2 regions of the Rossellomorea sp. YZS02 genome follow, and region 1 is predicted to be linked to the other one. Evidence: riboswitches for the same ligand, from Rfam matches in the RefSeq annotation. Region 1 holds a riboswitch; the other holds the start of a gene.

Region 1 (3,927 bases):
ACGAAAAATGTGTGATTACCCAGTGCACGTTTTGAAAGGAAGAGAATATGAAAGACGGAAGTGTTATACAAAAAGTATTGTTTCCATCACCTAATCCACATGTGGTGTTGTTTGAAGTCACTTATATATCCTCTGGGCTCAGGGTGAAGGGGCTGCTCGCGGAACCTGTCCTGAAGGGGAAGTATGATGCTTTCTTATATTTAAGAGGGGGGATCAAAGGGGTCGGAATGGTGAGACCCGCACGGATCGCCCAGTTCGCCTCACACGGATTTATCGTCTTTGCTCCCTATTACAGAGGAAATCTAGGGGGAGAGGGGAATGAAGACTTTGCCGGGGATGACCGGGAAGATGCTCTTTCCGGAGTGGAATTGCTTAAGAACCATCCACGAACAACCCGGAATCGGATCCATGTATTCGGCTTTTCCAGGGGTGGTGTCATGGCCCTCATGACGGGTATCGAGTACACGGAGGTGACGTCCGTGGTCACGTGGGGGGGCGTGTCTGATATGTTCCTTACATATGAGGAGCGAAAGGATCTCCGCAGGATGATGAAGAGAGTGATCGGGGGGAGCCCCAATAAAGTTCCTGAAAGGTATGAATGGCGAACCCCCCTTTATTCACTCCAGAAGTTAGAGGCACCGGTTTTGATCATTCATGGTGAAAAAGACCAGAACGTTTCCGTGGAGCATGCATATAGATTAGAAAAAAGATTGAAGGAACTCGGGAAACCGGTCACGTCCCATTATTACAAAGAGTTCACCCACTATTTTCCGCCCCGAAAGAACCAACAGATCGTTTCCCTGCTCTGTTCCTGGATGAAGGACCAATAGTCAGTGGTGTATGATGAGATTAAAAAGGATTGAGGTCATACAAAATGGGCATGGGCTTAGAACTTAACACGATGATCGTGACAAAAGGGAAAGAAGAAAGAAAAGAAGGGAATCTCTTTCACCTTCAAAAATCTGGATATCGTCTATTTCCGATGCATATCCCCATTGATGTGAGAAAGTCGAAACACAGTGATCCGATTGGTTTCGGAACAATTGAGAAGATGGAGTGGAAGGATGGGGTCACGACGATCTTCTACCGGTTGATCTCCCTGAACAGGACAAATTAAATAAAACGAGTGGCTGCAGGCAGCCACTCGTTTTATTTGATTTCCTCATACAACAGATAACGGTTATCCTTCGTTTGAGCGATAAGATAATTCTTATGATCTTTCACACTATAAATGGGTGTCCCTTTTGCCAATGTATTTGCCGTAAAGTCATTCACTGGATGATACTTGGTTTCGATCTTTTCTTTGATGGAACCGATCTTTTCATTTAGGGTCAGCTTCTTCTCTACGGATACCTTCACATATTCCTTGTCGTTCACCACCATCATATCCCCATATCCGCATAACTCATAGGATGCAGGCTTTTTCTCCCCGCATGCACTCAATACAAATACGCATAATAGCAAGACAATCAGACGCTTCATATTTCTCCTCCTTCACCATAATGCACATATTCAAAAGATATTCAGGCTTGTACGTGAACATGTTTCTTTTTTTTTTTGAAGGGGTTGATTTTCCTTATGTGGTACAGTAAAGGAAATAATGAATGATTGGAGGACACCATGAGTAAACTTGAAATCATTGTCTTAAATGAAGAAGATGCAAGGGCAGCAGAAGCTTCCGGAGCAGATCGTCTTGAATTAGTATCCGCCATACATACGGGAGGATTGACACCAGGGTACCATGTCATAGAAAAGGTATTGGAAGCAGTCTCTATTCCTGTTCAGATCATGATCCGTCTGCATTCCTCATCCTTTCGGTATTCCATGGACGAGGTTAAAGTCATGGCAGACCAGGTTCGGACCATTAAGGAAATCGGTGGTGAGGGGATCGTATTTGGTGCTCTAACACATGAGGGAAAACTGGATGTGAATGCGTTAAAGGAAATTGTTCAAGCCGCGGATGGGCAATCGATCACATTTCACAGGGCAATCGACGAGGCTTTGGATCCGGTAGTCCTTTGTAAAGAAATACATCGATCGGAACTGGCAGTAGAGAGGATTCTTACATCAGGAGGTAGATCCGTGGTGAGAGAAGGGCTCGAAAACATTAAAAGCATGATAAAAGTAGAGAAGGCTGGCGGACCTCTTATCATGCCCGGTTCAGGGTTAACGCTTGATAACATCGACGAAATACACAGTGTGCTACATGCGAAGGAATACCATGTAGGGTCAGGTGTACGCCACCAGGGAAGATACGATAGGGCAATAGACCAGGAAAAAGTAGCAGCATTCAAAAAAGTGATCATGTCCTGAATTGATTCTTTCAACCTATATGAAACGGAATTCCGGTATGGTAAAAATAGTATGTAACAACTGAATATTCTTATTTCTACTGGGGGAGTCCGATACAAGCTTGGACTGAGAGAAGAACGCAGGAGTTCTTTGACCCTTTGAACCTGATCTGGATGATACCAGCGGAGGGAAGTAGTGGAGAAGTGCCAAATGTTTTTATTTAAGGCGCTTACTACTTTTTGACATGTCGGGTTCTGATCATTCAGGACCCTTTTTTGTGTCTTCATTTTCACTTAAGGATAAGTGAACTGCCTGACGAGGTAACCTTCCGGACCCAATCACAAGGAGGAGAAGGTAGATGGCAATCGAGTTAAAATCTCAATTTACAAACAGTAAAAAAGTGTACGTCAGAGGATCACGGCCGGACATAAACGTTCCGATGAGAGAAATTGAACAGAGTAAGACGAAGGCAGCCTTTGGGGAAGAAGAGAATGCTCCTGTTTGTGTTTACGATACGAGTGGGCCGTATACAGATCCACAATATCGTGTGGATATCAATAAAGGATTGCCTTCGGTGCGGAAGAAATGGATTATGGAACGAGGAGACGTGGAAGTCTACGAAGGACGTGAAGTCGTTCCGGAAGATAACGGTTATAGAAGTAAAGACCCCGGTGCCGGGCTGAAATGGTTCCCTCATGCAAACCGAAATCCTTTACGGGCAAAAAAGGGTGGTAACATCACTCAAATGCACTACGCAAAGAAAGGAATCATTACACCAGAAATGGAGTTCATCTCAATCCGGGAAAATGTGGATCCGGCTTTTGTAAGAGATGAGGTGGCAAGCGGAAGGGCAATCATACCTTCTAATATCAATCATCCTGAATGTGAGCCCATGATCATCGGCCGACACTTCCATGTGAAGATCAATGCGAATATCGGCAATTCTGCTGTATCATCCTCGATTGAAGAAGAAGTGGAGAAAATGACATGGGCAACCAGGTGGGGCGCAGATACCATCATGGACTTATCGACAGGGAAAGACATTCATACTACACGTGAGTGGGTGATTCGGAACTCTCCCGTCCCTGTAGGTACTGTACCGATCTATCAAGCTCTGGAAAAGGTAAACGGGATAGCAGAAGATCTTACGTGGGAGGTGTACCGGGATACGCTGATCGAGCAGGCAGAGCAGGGTGTTGATTACTTTACCATCCATTCCGGGGTATTGTTGAGATATATTCATTTAACCGTTGATCGTACCACAGGTATCGTGTCACGGGGAGGTTCGATCATGGCACAGTGGTGTCTGGCCCATCATAAGGAGAACTTTCTTTATACCCATTTTGAAGAAATTTGTGAAATTGCAGAGGCTTATGATATTTCGATTTCACTAGGGGATGGATTAAGACCGGGGTCGATCGCAGATGCCAATGACGAAGCCCAATTTGCTGAGCTTGAAACACTGGGCGAGTTAACGAAAATCGCTTGGAGGCATGATGTCCAGGTGATGATTGAAGGGCCTGGTCATGTCCCGATGCATATGATTAAAGAAAACGTGGATAAGCAAATGGAAATCTGTCATGAAGCCCCTTTCTATACATTGGGACCATTAACGACAGATATTGCACCAGGATA
Region 2 (3,927 bases), on a different contig from region 1:
TGGTCAAACATAGCAAGGCTTCTTATTGTGAACTCACCTTGGAAGAATCCGATAAAGAGATGACGATTGTGGTGAAAGATGACGGTGTGGGGATCGGAAGTGATTACACACAGTCAGGAGGAAGCGGTCTGATCGGGATGAGGGAGCGACTGGAATTTGTCAATGGCAGTCTGGACATTGTTTCGGGGGAAGGCACCACCCTGATCATGCGGGTGCCTAAAGTAATCAAACAGACAGACAGGGAGGGAATGGAATGATTCGAATTGTGATTGCCGAAGATCAGCGAATGCTGTTGGGTGCCCTGGGGTCTCTTTTGAGTTTGGAAGATGATATGGAAGTGGTAGGGAAAGCCGGCAACGGTGAAGAAGCCATTTCCCTCGTGCATGAACTCAAGCCGGATATCTGCATCATGGATATCGAAATGCCTAAAAAGACAGGCCTTGAAGCTGCAGAGGAGTTGAAAGGTGAAGAATGTAAGGTGATCATCCTTACTACTTTTGCAAGATCCGGTTATTTCCAGCGTGCTTTAAAAGGAGGAGTAAAGGGTTACTTGTTGAAGGACAGTCCCAGTGAAGAACTGGCAAACTCAATCCGCCTGGTAATGGACGGTAAGCGTATCTACGCACCGGAGTTGATGGATGATGTCTACAGCGAAGAAAACCCTCTCACAGACCGTGAAAAAGAAGTGCTGGAGCTCGTTGCCGAAGGGAAGAACACAAAGGAAATCGCTGATGAATTAAAGCTTAAAACAGGTACTGTCAGGAACTATATCTCCACCATACTCGACAAGCTTGAAGTGAAAAATCGAATCGAAGCCATCACACAATCCAAAGAAAAAGGGTGGTTTAAATAAAGAGAGGGACGGACCTTCAAGAAGGTCCGTCCCTCTTATTAAATTGCAAGTTTATGGATGTTCATTCAGTGCTGATAGGCAGACAAAAATGGTCTGATGAACTTTTTTATAAAAAATTTATTGCATTTAATCTGCTGTACAACCTTTTGCTGCCACTGGATCCGACGGCCGATTGGTAACTGAAAATATAACATGAATTGTTTTTTTATGTTGACAACTAAAAGTATCATGATACGATTACAACGAAAACAAAATTTCATAAGACGATCCACTAGGGGTGCCTTCTAAAAGGCTGAGATTAAAGTGTTACTTTAAGACCCTTCGAACCTGATCTGGTTGAGACCAGCGTAGGGAAGTGGTGTTTGACGGTCGCAAAGAATACTAGTCTATCATTCTGATCTCAAGCCACTTTCTGTATGCTGTATGCATCACGGGAAGTGGCTTTTTTGTTGCCCATTTCGGGTCGTCTGGAAAAGGAGCAGGAAATTATGTCATTTTCAAAAGTACTACGAAACGAAGTCAATGAAATTTGGGATGCGAGCTTTCAACATCCTTTCGTTAAAGGAATAGGGGATGGAACGCTACCAATCGAGAAGTTCAAGTACTATCTTTTGCAAGATGCCTATTACCTTTCACATTTCTCAAAGGTGCAGGCGCTTGGTGCATCAAAGGCATTGGATCTACATACGACATCACGAATGGCAACGCACGCTGTAGGGACGAATGAAGCAGAGCTTTCATTACATGAAAATTTCTCCAAGCAATTAGGCATTACCGAAGAGGAAAGAAAGAATTTCAGGCCTGCCCCTACGGCATATGCCTATACCTCGCATATGTATCGTTCCGCACGGTATGGGGGTCTAGCTGATATCCTGGCGGCGATCCTCCCATGCTATTGGCTCTATTACGAAGTGGGGGAACGCCTGAAATTTTGCACACCGGAAGAGCCTGTTTATCAGGAATGGATTAAGGCATACGGAGGGGAGTGGTTTAAAGAGCTAGTGGAAGAACAAATCCAACGACTTGATGAATTGGCAGAATCCATGACCGAATGTGACAAAGAAAGAATGAAAGATAATTTCATTTTAAGCAGCATTTATGAATTACAGTTTTGGGAGATGGCTTATACCCTTGAACAATGGCCGTTTCAGCATGCCCTGTATGCAGGTAAGGAAATGAGTGAACCACATGTCTAAATTAAAACTGACCGACATTTTAGTGACGGTGGTCATTTCCATTATGTTTGGCGTCATTTATAAGCTTTGGGGGCCATTTTATAATTTGTTGAAACCAATTGGATTGCATGCAGATCAATTTATCTATGGAATGTGGTTCATGGCGGCCACAGTGGCATTTTTGATTATCCGAAAACCGGGAGTCGCCATTTTAGCAGAAATAGCCGCTTCTTCAGGAGAGTTTCTAATGGGTTCAGAATGGGGACTCGAGGTTCTTTTATTCGGAGTGATTCAGGGATTGATGGCAGAATTGGTTTTCTTCCTAACGAAATATAAACGCTATGATCTTTCAATTATATGTTTAGCGGCTGTTGGGTCTGCATGTGGCTCCATTTTAATGGATTACATGAAAGGGTATATAGGGGATTTAGTCCTTTGGAATTTGACATTATTCATCGTTGTGAGAATACTTGGATCGATTGTCATCGCAGGTGCAGGATCTTTTTATGTGGTAAGGGCTCTTGAGAAAACAGGAGTCACAAGTCTAGTAAGACGAGCAAATCAAGATGATTACGATGTATTGAACCATTAAAGGGGTGATGCGTATGCATGTCGAAAAACTTCGACTTACATTTCCCGGATCGGAAAAACGGATGTTTAATGATGTCAGTCTGTCAATCAAGGAAGGGGAGAAAGTATTGCTATTGGGACCATCCGGATGTGGTAAATCAACACTTCTCCATGTTTTATCAGGGGTGATCCCCAGATCTGTGGATGTTCCCATGAGAGCTGCAAACTTGGAGGCATCAGAATCTTATGGCTATGTATTTCAAGATCCGGACTCACAATTTTGTATGCCCTTCGTTGATGAAGAATTGGCCTTTGTGCTGGAGAATTTACGGACTCCCCGTGAAAAGATGAAAGGTGAAATCCGACGGTTATTATCTGAGGTGGGATTGGAACTTGATGATCCCCATACGAAAATCTCAACATTATCAGGAGGCATGAAGCAGAAATTGGCCATTGCTTCTGCTCTTGCCTCGGTGCCAGATACATTGTTCCTGGACGAACCGACTTCGATGTTGGATGAGCAAAGTACAACATCTGTTTGGAAAACAATAAAAGAGATCTGTTTAGATAAAACACTGGTAATCGTAGAGCATAAACTTGATCACGTCCTTGACATGATCGATCGAATCATCGTTTTCGATTCAAATGGAACCATTATGGCGGATGGAGCGAAGGAGTGGATCCTGAACCATTACAAAGGTACGTTGAAGAGCTTGGGTGTCTGGTATCCGGACGCCTGGAAGGAGTATCTGACATCCCGTCAAACGAGGGAGATTCCCTCGTTGGGACCTGTGATTGCAAGACTGGAGGATTTTAAAGGCTATATTCAAAAGAAAGAAAAGGTTCATTTGCCTCATGCCGAAATCCGTAAAGGGGAATGGATTGCTATAACAGGAGAGAATGGTGCAGGGAAATCAACGTTACTTCACAGCTTAATGAAATTCATTCATACGAGCGGTACGTACGAATTAAATGGAATACAGGTCAAAAGGAAAAAAGTTCCGAAAGATTGTGCGTTCGTATTTCAAAATCCCGAATTACAGTTTGTCACCCATTCCGTTTTTGATGAAGTGGCCTATAGCTACCGGCTAAAGAGCTTCACCGAAGAGAGTGTGGAAAGAAATGTTCATGAGCTACTCCAGCGATTCCATCTTCGTACATTTAAGGAACATCATCCTTATTCTTTATCTATGGGTCAAAAACGCAGATTAAGTGTTGCAGCATCCATCGTTCCCAGTAAGGAGATTCTGTTATTGGATGAACCAACCTTCGGACAGGACGCTCTTAATACGTTCGAACTAATTGAAATGCTTTTCGAGTTACAGCAAG

The links. A riboswitch is a leader RNA that binds a small molecule or an ion and turns the genes downstream of it on or off. The one in region 1 is predicted to bind thiamine pyrophosphate.
Region 2: it holds a riboswitch for thiamine pyrophosphate, as region 1 does, so the genes downstream of both, tenA (thiaminase II) here and thiC (phosphomethylpyrimidine synthase ThiC) in region 1, are expected to answer to the same signal.

The regions. Positions count from the first base shown of each region.
Region 1 covers NZ_JAXBLY010000019.1:76,342-80,268, reverse strand. Annotated here, with positions in the region: gene SLH55_RS17715 (alpha/beta hydrolase family protein) at 48-830, shown strand; gene SLH55_RS17710 (DUF2584 domain-containing protein) at 875-1,117, shown strand; gene SLH55_RS17705 (hypothetical protein) at 1,150-1,482, opposite strand; gene SLH55_RS17700 (copper homeostasis protein CutC) at 1,621-2,313, shown strand; TPP riboswitch at 2,385-2,500, shown strand; gene thiC (phosphomethylpyrimidine synthase ThiC) at 2,651-3,927, shown strand, end outside.
Region 2 covers NZ_JAXBLY010000012.1:70,947-74,873, reverse strand. Annotated here, with positions in the region: gene SLH55_RS13055 (sensor histidine kinase) at 1-257, shown strand, start outside; gene SLH55_RS13050 (response regulator transcription factor) at 254-853, shown strand; TPP riboswitch at 1,117-1,224, shown strand; gene tenA (thiaminase II) at 1,342-2,049, shown strand; gene SLH55_RS13040 (ECF transporter S component) at 2,042-2,620, shown strand; gene SLH55_RS13035 (ABC transporter ATP-binding protein) at 2,634-3,927, shown strand, end outside.